Regions from separate parts of the Bradyrhizobium sp. th-b2 genome, predicted to be linked through region 1. Evidence: riboswitches for the same ligand, from Rfam matches in the RefSeq annotation. Region 1 holds a riboswitch; the other holds the start of a gene.

Region 1 (7,224 bases):
CGATCATCTGCAAGAACGTGCCGCGCCTGGTTCCGGGCTGGACCAAGCCGATCATCATCGGCCGCCACGCCTATGGCGACCAGTACCGCGCCACCGACATCAAGTTCCCCGGCAAGGGCACGCTGTCGATGAAATTCGTCGGCGAGGACGGCACCGTGATCGAGCGCGAAGTGTTCAAGGCGCCCGGCGCCGGCGTCGCGATGGAGATGTACAATCTCGACGATTCCATCATCGATTTCGCCCGCGCCTCCCTCAACTACGGCCTGCTGCGCAACTACCCGGTCTATCTCTCGACCAAGAACACCATCCTCAAGGTCTATGACGGCCGCTTCAAGGACATCTTCCAGGACATCTACGACCGCGAGTTCAAGAAGGAATTCGAGGCGAAGGGCCTGACCTACGAGCACCGCCTGATCGACGACATGGTGGCCTCGGCGCTGAAATGGTCCGGCGGCTATGTCTGGGCCTGCAAGAACTATGACGGCGACGTGCAGTCCGACACCGTGGCCCAGGGCTACGGCTCGCTCGGCCTGATGACCTCGGTGCTGCTCACTCCGGACGGCAAGACCGTCGAGGCTGAAGCCGCCCACGGCACCGTGACCCGCCACTACCGCGAGCACCAGAAGGGCAAGGAGACCTCGACCAACTCGATCGCGTCGATCTTCGCCTGGACCCGTGGCCTCGCCCACCGCGCCAAGCTCGACAACAATCCGGAACTGGCGAAGTTCGCCACGACCCTGGAGAAGGTCTGCGTCGCGACCGTCGAAGAGGGCTACATGACCAAGGACCTCGCGCTCCTGGTCGGCGCCGACCAGCGCTGGCTCTCGACCACCGGCTTCCTCGACAAGGTTGCCGACAACCTCGGCAAGGCGATGGCGGCCTAAGGCCGCCTGTTGCCGAACGTTGCAGTGAGCGTGACCATGACCCTACTCGGCCGGGTGACGCTCGCATCCTTGTTGCTGACCGGATCGGCGGCGCTCGCTGCCGATCCCCTGCCCGCCCCCGTTGCGGCGCCGGACGAGACCGCGGTCCTCGCCGTCCATGCCGAGGGCGCCCAGGTTTATGAGTGCAAGCCGGTCACCGACGGCAAGCTCGCCTGGTCGTTCCGCGAACCCATCGCCACCCTGATCGCCGGCGGCCGCACGGTCGGCCGGCACTATGCCGGCCCGAACTGGGAGCATGTCGACGGCAGCGCCGTGACCGCCCGCACCGCCGGCAGCGCACCGGGCGCAACTGCCGCCGACATTCCCTGGCTGAAACTCGAGGTGATCGCCCACCGCGGCAACGGCGTGCTGACCAGCGTCGCCACTGTGCAGCGGATCAACACATCTGGCGGGCAGCTCGACGGCGCCTGCGACAAGGTCGGCGCGTTGCAGAGCGTCCCCTATTCGGCAGATTACGTGTTCCTGCGCCGCGACTAGAGCGTTTTCGAGCGAAGTGGACACCGGTTCGCGTGAAGAAAACGCGTCAAAAGAAGAATCTAGAGCCTCGTTCCGATTCAATCGGAATGAGGCTCTAGTCGCGGATACCGCCGTCGGTCTCGCCCGGCGCCTGCGCGATTTCGCTGACGGCCAGGTCGCCACCGGCCGTAAGCGGATCGGCGAGCCGCGCCTCCGCCGTTTCCCGGACATGGGCGGCGAGCGCCGGCATGCGCTCGATCAGGGCATGGAAGTCCTGCGCGTCGAGCACCAACAGCTTGGTCTTGCGCCTCGCCGTCACGGTGCCGGAGCGGTTGGTCCGCCGGAGCAGCGCGATCTCGCCGAAGAACGCGCCGTCGGCAAGCTTCACAAGCTGGCTCGGCAGGTCGATCTCGACCTCGCCCGCGGTGATGAAATACATCGACGACGCCGCATCGCCGCGCCGCACCAGCACCTCGCCGGCCTCGATGGTCTGCGAGCGCAGCAGGCGCATGATGTCGGCGATATCGGCCGCGTTGAGATGCGAGAACAGCGGCACCCGCGCCAGCATGCCCCAGGTCACGACGAAATCGCGGCGCCGGACCTCGTCGGCGAACGCGGTCGAGACGATCGCGACCGGCAGGGCGATCATCGCGAAGCCGACCACGATCGCAACCACGGTCACGATCCGCCCGAGCGGCGTCACCGGGACGACGTCGCCGTAACCGACCGTGCCGAGCGTCACGATCGCCCACCACATCGCCTGCGGCATGGTGCCGAACTTGTCCGGCTGCACTTTGTGCTCGATGGCATAGAGCAGCGAGGCGAACAGCAGCACCGCGCCGGTCAGGATCACGACGCAGCCGAACAGCGTGCGCCGTTCGGCGTGCAGCGCCGCCAGCAGCGAGCGCATCGCGGTCGAATAGCGCACCAGCTTCAGGAACGGCAGCATGCCGAACAGCACCAACGCGGTCTTGTCGTTGATGACCAGCGCGATGGCCGACGGCAGGAAGGCGAGCAGATCGATCACGCCGAGCGCCGAGAAGGCGTATTCGAGCCGCGCCTGCAACGGCGTCATGTCTCGCAGCGAGCGGCCGACCACGCTCCAGAGCCGCGCGGCATATTCCAGCGCAAACGCAATGACGGCGGCGATCTCGATCGCCGTGAACAGCCACCACAGCTGGGCGTCGAACTCGGGCACCGATGCCAGGATCGCCGCCAGCACATCGACGGTGATGATCGCGATGACGAGCCGGACAAAGCGCGAGCCGACCGAATGCGGCAGGTGGTCCTGCTCGAGCAGCTCGTAGAGACGGTCGCGCAGCCCGGGATCGCTGATCGTGGGCTTGCCCGGAGCCGTCGCCACGATCAGCCTCTCCGTCAGGCGCTCGCCATCGCCTGCTCGATCGCCGACAGCGCGGCGTCCGCCTTGGCGCCGTCGGGACCGCCCGCCTGCGCCATGTCGGGCCGGCCGCCGCCGCCCTTGCCGCCGAGCACCTCGGAGCCCTTGCGCACCAGCTCAACCGCGTTGAAGCGCGAGGTCAGGTCGGCGGTGACGCCGACCACGATGCCGGCCTTGCCGTCCTCGGTGACGCCGACGATGGCGACCACGCCGGAGCCGATCTGCTTCTTGCCGTCGTCGACCAGGCTCTTGAGGTCCTTGGTCTCGACGCCCTCGACCGCGCGGGCGAGCAGCTTGACATTGCCGACCTCGCGCACGCCCGAGGCCGCGCCGTTCGACGACGCGCCGCCGCCGCCCATCGCGAGCTTCTTGCGGGCATCCGACAGGTCGCGCTCGAGCTTCTTGCGCTCCTCCATCAGGGCTGCGATGCGCGCCGGCACATCCTCGATCGTGGTGCGCAGCTCGGCCGCCGCGGTCTTGGCCAGCGCCATGGTGTCGTTGGCGTGCTTGCGCGCGTGGTGTCCAGTCAGCGCCTCGATGCGGCGAACGCCTGAGGCCACCGCGCTCTCGCTGGTCACCGAAATCAGGCCGATGTCGCCGGTGCGGCGGACATGGGTGCCGCCGCAGAGCTCGACCGACCAGCCGAGCGCATTCTGGCCGTGCTCGCGGGCACTCTTGCCCATCGAGACGACACGGACCTCGTCACCGTATTTCTCGCCGAACAGTGCGCGCGCACCCGCCTCGCGGGCGTCGTCGACACCCATGACGCGGGTCGTCACCTCGTCATTTTCCAGCACCACGTCGTTGGCGATGTCCTCGACCCGGGAGAGTTCTTCCGGCGTGATCGGCTTCGGATGCACGAAATCGAAGCGCAGGCGATCGGGCGCGACCAGCGAGCCGCGCTGGGCGATGTGATCGCCGAGCACCTGGCGCAGCGCCTCATGCAACAGATGCGTCGCCGAATGGTTCGCTCGGATCGACGAACGCCTGGCGTGGTCGACCTCGAGCTGCAGCGCGGTGCCGACGTTGAGCGTACCCTGCTCCACCGTGCCGACATGCACGAACAGATCGCCGGCCTTCTTCTGCATGTCGGTGACGCGGAATTTGACGCCTTCGCCGGTGAGGATGCCGACGTCGCCGACCTGACCACCTGACTCGGCATAGAACGGCGTCTGGTTCAGCACGATCGCGGCGCTCTCGCCGGCCTTGAGGCCGTCGACCTCGGCACCGTCCTTGACCAGCGCCGTCACTACGCCTTCCGCGCTCTCGGTCTCATACCCGAGGAATTCGGTCGCACCGAGTTTCTCGCGCAGCGGGAACCAGATGTTTTCGGTCGCCGCCTCGCCCGAACCGACCCAGGACGCACGCGCCTTCTCGCGCTGACGGTTCATCGCGTCGGTGAATGAGGCCTGATCGACGCTGATGCCGCGCGACTTCAGCGCGTCCTGCGTCAGGTCCAGCGGGAAGCCGTAGGTGTCGTACAGCGTGAACGCAGTGTCGCCGTCGAACATGTCGCCCTTCTTGAGGCCGGCGCTCTTCTCGTCGAGGATCGACAGGCCACGCACCAGCGTCTTGCGGAAGCGCGTCTCTTCCAGCCGCAGCGTCTCCTCGATCAGCTTCTCGGCGCGCACCAGGTCCGGATAGGCCTGGCCCATCTCGCGGACCAGCGCCCAGACCAGGCGATGCATCAGCGGCTCGCTGGCACCCAGAAGCTGCGCGTGGCGCATCGCGCGGCGCATGATCCGGCGCAGCACGTAGCCGCGGCCCTCGTTCGACGGCAGCACGCCATCGGCAATCAGGAACGCCGACGAGCGCAGATGGTCCGCGATCACCCGGTACGACGCGACGTTCTGCGCGTTCGGCCCATGGCCGAGCGCCGACGCGGCCGCATCGATCAAATGGCGGAACAGATCGGTCTCGAACACGCTCTCGACGCCCTGCAGGATGGCCGCCATGCGTTCCAGCCCCATGCCGGTGTCGATCGAGGGACGCGGCAGCGCCACGCGCTCCTCCTTCGTCACCTGCTCGTACTGCATGAACACCAGGTTCCAGAATTCGAGGAAGCGATCGCCATCCTCCTCCGGGCTGCCCGGAGGTCCGCCCCAGATGTGCTCGCCGCGGTCGATGAAGATCTCGGAGCACGGCCCGCACGGGCCGGTATCGCCCATCGCCCAGAAATTGTCCGAGGTCGGGATGCGGATGATGCGGTCCTCCGAGAAGCCCGCGATCTTCTTCCAATAGCCGGCCGCCTCGTCGTCGGTGTGGTAGACGGTGACGAGCAGCTTGTCCTTCTTCAGCCCGAAATCCTTGGTGATCAGATTCCAGGCGAGCTCGATCGCGCGCTCTTTGAAGTAGTCGCCGAACGAGAAATTGCCCAGCATCTCGAAGAAGGTGAGATGGCGCGCGGTGTAGCCGACATTGTCGAGGTCGTTATGCTTGCCGCCGGCGCGCACGCACTTCTGCGACGTCGTGGCGCGCTGATAGGCGCGCTTTTCGACACCGGTGAAGACGTTCTTGAACTGCACCATGCCGGCATTGGTGAACATCAAGGTCGGGTCGTTGCGCGGAACCAGCGGCGACGACGCCACGATCTCGTGGCCGTTCTCCTTGAAGAAGTTCAGAAATGTCGACCTGATGTCGTTGACGCTGCTCATGTTCATCCAATCGGAAAAAGGGGCCGGCCAGCCGCAAAAAGGCGTCATTTTCCGGCCGAACGCTTTTAGACATTGCCAGCTGCGGTGTCCAGAAACTGTGCAGGCGGATCATGGGCTTGCCGCGGCAGCACAAAGCCCATTGGATAGTTGCTGCAGCTGCGTTGACAGTCTTGGTGGCGCCGTGTTTTCTACCTACCTGTACTTAAGTCACGTCGGGAGAGACCGGCCTTGCGCCGGCGCCGAAGGAGCAACCGCCCCGGAAACTCTCAGGCAAAAGGACCGCGTGACGTCTGACATCTGGAAAGAGGCGCTGGGGTTATCCCCGATGCGTCCGCCGACGGGATAATACTCTCAGGCACAGCGACAGATGGGGCTTTCTGCAGGTTTCTCAAGGGGAAATAGGTCCCCTGCGGGAACCGCGAGGGCCCTGTGATGCTTGCGCGCGAAACTTCCCCGCTGAAACAGACCCCGCTGCACGCGTTGCACCTGGCGCGCGGCGCCAAGATGGTGCCGTTCGCCGGCTATGACATGCCGGTGCAATACACCGCCGGCGTGCTCAAGGAGCACCTGCACACCCGCAAGGAAGCCGGCCTGTTCGACGTGTCGCACATGGGCCAGCTTGTCCTGAAGGCCAAATCCGGCAAGGTCACCGATGCGGCGCTCGCGCTGGAGAAGCTGGTGCCGCAGGACATTGTTGGCATCGCGCCGGGACGGCAGCGCTACGCGCAATTCACCAACGACGACGGCGGGCTGCTCGACGATTTGATGGTCGCGAATTTCGGCGATCATTTGTTCCTGGTGGTCAACGCCGCCTGCAAGGCCGAGGACGAGGCGCATCTGCGCGCGCATCTCTCCGACGCCTGCGAAATCGTGTCGCTGGCCGACCGCGCGCTGATTGCGCTGCAGGGACCGAAAGCCGAATCGGCGCTGGCGAAACTTTGTGCAGATGTCAGTTCGATGAAATTCATGGACGCCGGCCCGCGCCGCGTCGCCGACATCGACTGCTTCGTCTCGCGCTCCGGCTATACCGGCGAGGACGGTTTTGAGATTTCGGTGCCGGCGGACAAGGCCGAAGCCCTGGTCACGGCGTTGCTGGACAATCCCGACGTGCTGCCGATCGGGCTCGGCGCGCGCGACAGCCTGCGGCTCGAAGCCGGGCTCTGCCTCTATGGCCACGATATCGACACCACGACGACGCCAGTCGAAGGCGCGCTGGAATGGTCGGTGCAGAAGGTGCGCCGCAGCGGCGGCGCCCGTGCCGGCGGTTTTCCGGGCGCCGACAAGATCCTCGCCCAATTCGCGCAAGGTGCCTCCCGCCGCCGTGTCGGCTTGAAGCCTGACGGCCGCGCACCGGTGCGCGAAGGTGCAGCCCTGTTTGCCGATCCGACCTCGACCGAGCCAATCGGCAAGGTGACGTCGGGCGGCTTCGGCCCGAGCCTCAATGCGCCGGTTGCGATGGGCTATCTGCCGACCTCGCTTTCCGCGCTCGACACCACCGTTTTCGCCGAAGTGCGCGGCCAGCGGCTGCCGCTGAAAGTCGCCGCCACGCCGTTCGTTCCCAATACCTACAAACGCTAGACGCCAAAGGATCGATCCCCATGACGACGCTGTACACGTCCGACCACGAATGGCTCCGCATCGAGGGCGACGTCGCCACGATCGGGATCACCGACTACGCGCAATCGCAGCTCGGCGACGTCGTGTTCGTCGAATTGCCCAAGGTCGGCCGCAGCCTGAAGAAGGCCGAGGCCGCCGCCGTCGTCGAATCCGT
Region 2 (7,224 bases), on a different contig from region 1:
TTCCAGCACCAGCGCCATCGCGATCATGATGCGCTGGCGCTGTCCGCCCGACAGGCGGTGTGGGTAGGAGGAGAAGATGCGCTCCACATCCGGCAGCCGCACATGCTCCATCATCGCCAGGATCTTCTGGCGCCGCGCGCGGGCGTCGAGATCGGTATGGGCGCGCAGCACCTCGTCGATCTGGCGGCCGACCGGCACCACCGGGTTGAGCGCAGTCATCGGCTCCTGGAAGATCATCGCCATCCGCGTGGCGCGGAGCTGGCGCAGCCGCCGGTCGCTGGCGGTGAGCAGCTCCTCGCCGACCAGTTTGACGCTGCCGCCCGAGGGCACCAGCGTGCCCTTCTGCAGCAGGCCCATCACGGTGAGCGAGGTCACCGATTTGCCGGAGCCGCTTTCGCCGACCAGGCAGAGCGTCTCGCCTTCGCGCACCTGCAGCGAGAGGTCGTCGATGATGCGGTGCGCATCCTGCTTGCGGCCGAGGCCGACGACGAGATTGTTGATGTCGAGGACGACGTTGGTCGAGCTGGTTGCGGTCACTTGCCCTCACGCTGCTTCATACGGGGATCGAGCGCGTCGCGCGCGGCGTCGCCGATCAGATTGATGCTGAGAATGGCGATCGAGAGCAGGAGCCCCGGCCAGAAGATCAGCGAGGGCTTGACCTGAAAATAGGCGCGGCCCTCGGCCATGATGTTGCCCCAGGTCGGTGTTTCCGGCGAGATGCCGGCGCCGAGGAACGACAGGATCGCCTCGGTCAGGATCGCGGATGCGCAGACATAGGTGCCTTGCACGATCAGGGGCGCGATCGTGTTCGGCATCAAATGCCGCCACATGATCTTGGGCAGGCTGGAGCCGAGCGAGATCGCGGCCTCGACATAGGGCTCCTCGCGTGCGGTCAGCACCACCGCGCGCACCAGCCGCGCCACGCGCGGGATCTCGGGGATGGTGATCGCGATCATCACGGTCCAGATGCTGGCGCCCGACAGCGACACCACGGCGATCGCGAGCAGGATAGCGGGGATCGCCATCAAGCCGTCCATCACACGCATCATCACCGCATCGACCCAGCGGAAGAAGCCGGCGACGAGGCCGATCAGCAGCCCGATAGCAATTGAGCAGACGGCGGCACCGAGCCCGATCACCAGCGAGATCCGCGCGCCGTAGATGACGCGCGACAACAGGTCGCGTCCATAGGCGTCGGTGCCGAGCAGGTACTGCGCGCTCGACGGCTTCAGCCGCTGCGACGGCGTCAGCAGCAGCGGATCGTGCGGCGCGAGCAGCGGCGCGAAGATCGCCATCAGGATGATGAGGGCGAGACAGATCGTCGCAACCGCGATGATCGGCGTCGAGGTGAGGAAGCCGAGCTTGACGCGGAACGGCCGGGTGACGGGGATAGAGGATTCGGGAAGGGTTTCGATCGCCATTGCTCAGTACCGGATACGAGGATCGAGCAGGGTGTAGGCGAGGTCGATCAACAGATTGACCGCGACATAGATACCCGACGTAAGAAGGATCATGGCCTGGATCACCGGATAGTCGCGCGCCAGCACCGCATCGACGGTGAGGCGGCCGATGCCGGGCAGGTTGAACACGCTCTCGGTGACAACGACGCCGGAGATCAGGAGCGCGAAGCCGGAACCGATCACGGTGATGACCGGCACCGCGGCGTTGCGCAGCGCATGGCGCAGCAGCACGCCGGTCTCGCCGATGCCCTTGGCGCGCGCGGTGCGCACGTAATCCTCACCCAGCACATCGAGCATCGAGGCCCGTGTCATGCGCGCGATCAGCGCGACATAGATGAAGGAGAGCGTGCAAGTCGGCAGGATGATGCGCTCGAAGAATGGACCGAAGCCGGCCGAGATGCTCTTGAAGCCCTGCACCGGCACCCAGCGCAGATCGATCGCAAAGATCTGGATCAGCACATAGCCGATCACGAACACCGGCACCGAGAAGCCGAGCACCGAGAGCCCCATCACGAAGCGATCGATCCATGTGCCGTGCTTCCACGCCGCGATCACGCCGAGCGGCACCGCCACCAGGATCGAGAGGATGATGGTGGCGAGCGCGACCGAGATCGACGGTTCGAGGCGCGGGCCGATCATCTCGAGGATCGGCTTGTTCGAGATCAAGGAGACGCCGAGGTCGCCATGCAGCAGTCTGGCGACCCAGGTGTAGAACTGTATGTAGATCGGCTCGTTGAGACCAAGCGAGGTCCTGATGCGTTCGAGCTGCTCCGGCGTCGCATTGTCGCCGGCGAGAATGGCGGCGGGGTCGCCCGGCGTCAGCCGCAGCAACAGGAACACGAACAGAGCCACCACGCCCATCACGGGAACGGCAGCGAGGATGCGGCGGATGAGATAGCCGATCATCGTTGCTATCTCCCGTCGTCAGGCGGTGCGAAGCGAAGGCTGGGCCGCATCATACTCATGGTGTCCCCGTGATGTGTCTCATGCGCTTCTGCGTCTTCTCTCAAAGCTAGCGCGAAAGTGATGAATTTGCAGGCAAATACTGTGCCAATGGCGACGCTATATCAAGGCGCGGTTCAGGCCGTTGGAAGCCTCCCTTGGTCTGAAGCTGCTCCATCCGAAGCTGCTATTTCGAATTGCACATTTCGTCATGCGCCACCGACCTGAAACGACAAGTCCATTCACGCTCTCATCACGCCGCACCAGTTAGCGACGAACAATGCGATGCTCTGCGTTGTCTTGCGAAGGCTGTCGAGCTCGACGCGCTCGTTGAACGCATGTGGGCCGATACCGTAAGGACCATAGCAAAGGGCAGGGATGCCGTAGTCGACGCAATAGTAGCGGGTGTCGTTGACGGCGGTAGACAGGCGCTCCTGCATTGAAGCCTGGAACACGGAGTGATGGGCGGCCGACAGAGCTGCTTCCGCTTCGCTGCCAGGCTCGCACACCGCTGGGTCTGCCTGAAAACCACTCCACACAAGCTCAGCCGGATTGTCGGACAGGAAGTCGTCGGCCTTGTGCGCATCGGCCAGGCATTCCTCGATGCCACGCATCGCCTCTCGCGGTGTCTCGCCCGGCAGCAGACCGAGCCGGCAATCCAGCTCGCACCAGGCCGCGGTCGAACTGGCCCAGTCGCCGCCTTTGATGATCCCGACGTTGAACTTGATCGGATTCTTGACGCTGCGGAACCAGCTGTTGTCGAGCGCCCGGGCATTGAGCGTTTTGGTGTAATCCTGGAACGCGCGCACCAGATGCATCGCCGACAGGATGGCGCTGGTACCGGCCTCGGAATAGGCGACATGCACCGGCGTGCCGCGGACGCGCAGGCGAAACCAGATGGCGCCGACCTGGGCGCGCGTGAGCGTGTGTCCGGTTGGTTCGGGAATGAGACAGGCGTCGGCGCGATAGCCGCGCATCAGAGTGGACAATGCGCCGTTGCCGGTGCTCTCTTCCTCGGCCACGGTCTGCAGATGGATGCGCCCGCCCGGGGCATATCCGGCGTCGCGGATCGCATCGAGCGCGAAGATCATTGCCGAGACACCGGCCTTCATGTCTTGCGCACCACGCCCGAACATCCAGCCGTCGCGCACGGCGGCTGCGAACGGCGGCTGATCCCAAAGGTCAGCGGGCCCCTCCGGCACCACGTCGATATGACCTTGCAGGATCAGGCTGCGCCCGCTGCCTTTGCTGTTCTTCGTCGCAACAACCTGCTGCGATCCGGCAAGATCGATGCCGTCCATTGGCGCAGCCTTCGGATGGCTCATCAGGTTGACGTCCGCAAGGCTGAACACATCGACGTCGTAGCGGCGTTTTGCGAACTGCTCGGCCAGCCAAACTTGTTGCGGCGCTTCCTGTCCGCGCAAGCTGCGGAACTGCACCATGCGTGACAGGAACGCGATCTGATCGTCGAAGTTTCGGTCGACGGCCGCGCACAGCTCTGCGGCAATCTGATCCGGCTTGGTCAACGTCTCAATTGTCATGTCGCGCCTTTCGTGGAGCCCTGTGCAGAAGGCTGAGCTTTGACTGTTTTGGAAAGACGGCACGGAGTCGGCGCAATGTCATGCGTGCCCGCCACCCCAATGCGCATTGTCCCCTCCCGCGATGAAGCGCTTTTTCCCATTGTGACGCTAGTTCCTATCACGCGGCGTTTCTCAGCGAATTCCGACTTGGCCATAGGCAAATACGCTCATATTCTTCCTCTTCGGCCGGACAATTAGGGGAAATCTGCGTGAGTGGTCTCGGTCGTATCGACCTGCGACGGCACCATTGAAGGCGTGTCGAGGTCGCTGCAATCATCGATCGCCCCTGCGACCATCTGCGCCGTCGCGGCAGACAGCGTCCAGCCGAGATGACCGTGGCCCGTATTGTAGAACACGCCCGGAATCCGTCCGGCGCGAACCACCGGCATCATGTTCGGCATCATCGGTCGCAGGCCCGCCCATGGCACGATCGTCGACGTGTCGATCCCTGGGAAATGATGTCGCACCCAGTCCACCAGCGGCTGGATCCGGTCGGCGCGAATGTCGCGGTTGAAGCCGTTGAACTCAGCGGTGCCGGCGACGCGGAAGCGGTCGGCGCCGAGCCGGCTGGTGACGATTTTCGCAGCTTCATCGAGCAGGCTGACGGTCGGCGCAGCGTCCCGGCTCTGCGGCGCATCGAGTTGCACGGTGATCGAATAGCCCTTCACCGGATAGACATTGACGCGGTCGTTGAGCATGCCAGCGAAGTAGCGGCTCGCCACCCCGGCGCAGATGACTACACCGTCCGCCTGCAACTCATGCCGCGTCGCGACGTCAGCGTCGTGCGAAGCGGCTTCGTTCCAGCTGATGCGGAAGCCGTCATCGCCGCGCGCGATCGCATCGACATCGGCTTCGTGGATGAAGGCCGCGCCGCGGCGGATGCAGGCGTCGGCGAGCCCGCGGGTGAACTTGTGGATATCGCCGGTTGCATCCGACGGTGTGAAGAAGCCGCCATAGCAGGCCGTCTGCAGCGCGGGCTCGATGGCGCGGATTTCGTCCGCCGTTACCGGCCGGCGGTCGAGCCCGCCTTGCTGCAGCAGCGTGTTGACCCGCAGGCCCGCTTCGAAGCCGGCCTTGTCGTGATAGACGTGCAGGATGCCGCGGCGTTCGAGATCGAAGGCGATGTTCTCGCGCTGTGCGATCGAGAACAGATGTTTGCGCGCCTCGATGGCGAGCCGCGTGGTCTCGATGGTGTTGCTGAGATAGCGGCCGATGTGGCCGACGAACTCGCCGATCCAGGAATATTTGTGCCAGCTCGGCTTCGGATTCATCAGCAGCGGCGCGTCGCTCCTGAGCATCCAGCGCAAACCCTTGAGGATGGTCGCGGCGCTGTTCCAGACTTCGGCGTTGCTGGCGGAAAGCTGTCCGCCATTGGCGAACGAGGTTTCCATCGCGGCGTAGCGATGCCTGTCGAGGACAGTCACCCGGTAGCCGCGTTCGAGCAGGGCATAGGCCGTCGTCACGCCGGTGATGCCGGCGCCAATGATCGCAATGTGAGGCATGGTGGTCTTCAGGCTCCCGTGGGTTAGGTTCGCCGAACCACCGGTGAAACCGGCGTCGGCGCCCCATCTGTCACGGTACCTGAGAGCTTGATCCGCATCGGGCCGAGGCCCAATAGCGAACTATCCCCTTCGGTGGACGTCATGGCCCTTGATGTGTGGCCATGTTCGTCTCTCTCCAGATCGTCCTGACGATACAGTCCTTTTGCCTGAGAGTTTCCGGGGCGGTTGCTCCGTCGGCGCCGAAGCCAACAACACGCATGTTGTCGCTCCGATCTCTCCCGCATCGTCGTGTTGGACGGCCGGACCGTAGGCGAAGCCTGAAAATTGGACAAGGCTAAATTTCGATCCGGCAGTGCCAACGTGTTGTGCAGTGCAAATCGACGTCAGTCCAGCGTCGCCAGCAGCGCCGCCATCAGGCGGCCGCGCTCGGCGAGGCTGTCGACCTCGATATGTTCGTTGAGCGTATGCGCATCGGCGCCGCGAACGCCGAGGCCGTCGAGCGTGGGGATGCCCATCGCGCCGGTAAAGTTGCCGTCCGATCCGCCGCCGGCGCTGCCGTGCGGCAGATCGAGGCCCATCGCCGCCGCGAGGCTCTTTGCCTTTTCATAGAGCACCATGGTGCCGGCATCCGGCTCCCACACCGGGCGGGTGACGCCGCGCGTCACCTTGAAGGTCACGTCGTTGGCGGTGCCCGACAGCGCCAGCATGCGCTCGACGCCGCGGTCGAGATCGGCCTGGCGCTTGGCCATGCTGAGCGCTTCGCCGGTGCAGGTCGTCGCGACGCAATTGACCCATTGGCCGCCATGCACGATGCCGACCGAGAACGTGCAGTCCTCGGTGGTCATGCCGTCGATGGCGATGATCTGCCGCGCCATCTCGCGGATCGCGGAGCGGCCGGACGACAGCGTCGCGCCGGCATGGCTCGGCTTGCCTGTTGCTTCCAGATTGAAGCGCGCGATCGCGTAGCGACCGGTGACGACGCCGTTGTTCGGCCGGCCTGGCTCCGGCACCAGCACATATTTGTTGCGTGCGGCTTCCGCCTCGATGATGTCGCGCGTCGACGGCGTGCCGACCTCTTCATCGGGGGTGAACAGCACCGTGATCGGCAGCGGCGTCGTGAATGCGGCGCGCGCCAATTGTCTGATCGCCTCGACCGACAGATAGTTGCCGCCCTTCATGTCGAAGATGCCGGGCCCGAAGCACTTGTTGCCTTCGCGCCGCCACTTCAGCTTCTCGATGGTGCCAACCGGGTGCACGGTGTCCAGGTGACCGGCGATCAGGATGCCGGGCTGGCCTTGCTTGGGATGAGGAAAACGGGCGCGGACGCAGCCGGCAAAGCCCTGGCGTCCGGCGATGCGTTCGATCGTCGCACCCATGATCGCCATCTCGCGCGCGGCAAGGTCGAGCATGCGTTCGACCGCCGCCGAATCCCAGGTCGGGCTCTCGCATTCCACCCAGCTACGTAGCCCTTGCAGCATCGCTTCGGAATCAAAGGGAAGATTGGCTGGGTTCATCGTTTTTCTCTCTTGTTGTTTTGATCGCGCCGGCATCGCGCGCGCGTTACGAAAATCTCAGCCGACGAATTTGTAAAGCCAAAATCTGGCGCGCGGCCTCATTCGTTTGTGTACGTCCGATCCCGCCCGAAACCGATTGACGCGCATTGCGCTTGGTGCAAGTCTCGATTTCACAAGCCGTACAGCATGTTAGTTCGCCTAAATAACGAACCGCATGCATAACGAA

Evidence for each region. Region 1 has a riboswitch for glycine ahead of gcvT (glycine cleavage system aminomethyltransferase GcvT). Riboswitches for the same ligand answer to the same signal wherever they lie in the genome.
Region 2: another riboswitch for glycine. It lies ahead of K359_RS52770 (D-amino acid dehydrogenase); the one in region 1 lies ahead of gcvT (glycine cleavage system aminomethyltransferase GcvT).

Annotation. Positions count from the first base shown of each region.
Region 1 covers NZ_AUGA01000051.1:40,552-47,775, forward strand. The annotation lists gene K359_RS0137710 (NADP-dependent isocitrate dehydrogenase) at 1-884, shown strand, start outside; gene K359_RS0137715 (DUF3455 domain-containing protein) at 921-1,421, shown strand; gene K359_RS0137720 (cyclic nucleotide-gated ion channel) at 1,516-2,766, opposite strand; gene alaS (alanine--tRNA ligase) at 2,778-5,453, opposite strand; glycine riboswitch at 5,656-5,745, shown strand; gene gcvT (glycine cleavage system aminomethyltransferase GcvT) at 5,886-7,031, shown strand; gene gcvH (glycine cleavage system protein GcvH) at 7,052-7,224, shown strand, end outside.
Region 2 covers NZ_AUGA01000020.1:33,488-40,711, reverse strand. The annotation lists gene K359_RS0123580 (ABC transporter ATP-binding protein) at 1-537, opposite strand, end outside; gene K359_RS0123575 (ABC transporter permease) at 534-1,421, opposite strand; gene K359_RS0123570 (ABC transporter permease) at 1,425-2,366, opposite strand; gene K359_RS0123565 (ArgE/DapE family deacylase) at 2,645-3,943, opposite strand; gene K359_RS52770 (D-amino acid dehydrogenase) at 4,177-5,484, opposite strand; glycine riboswitch at 5,550-5,665, opposite strand; glycine riboswitch at 5,669-5,775, opposite strand; gene K359_RS0123555 (M20/M25/M40 family metallo-hydrolase) at 5,868-6,998, opposite strand.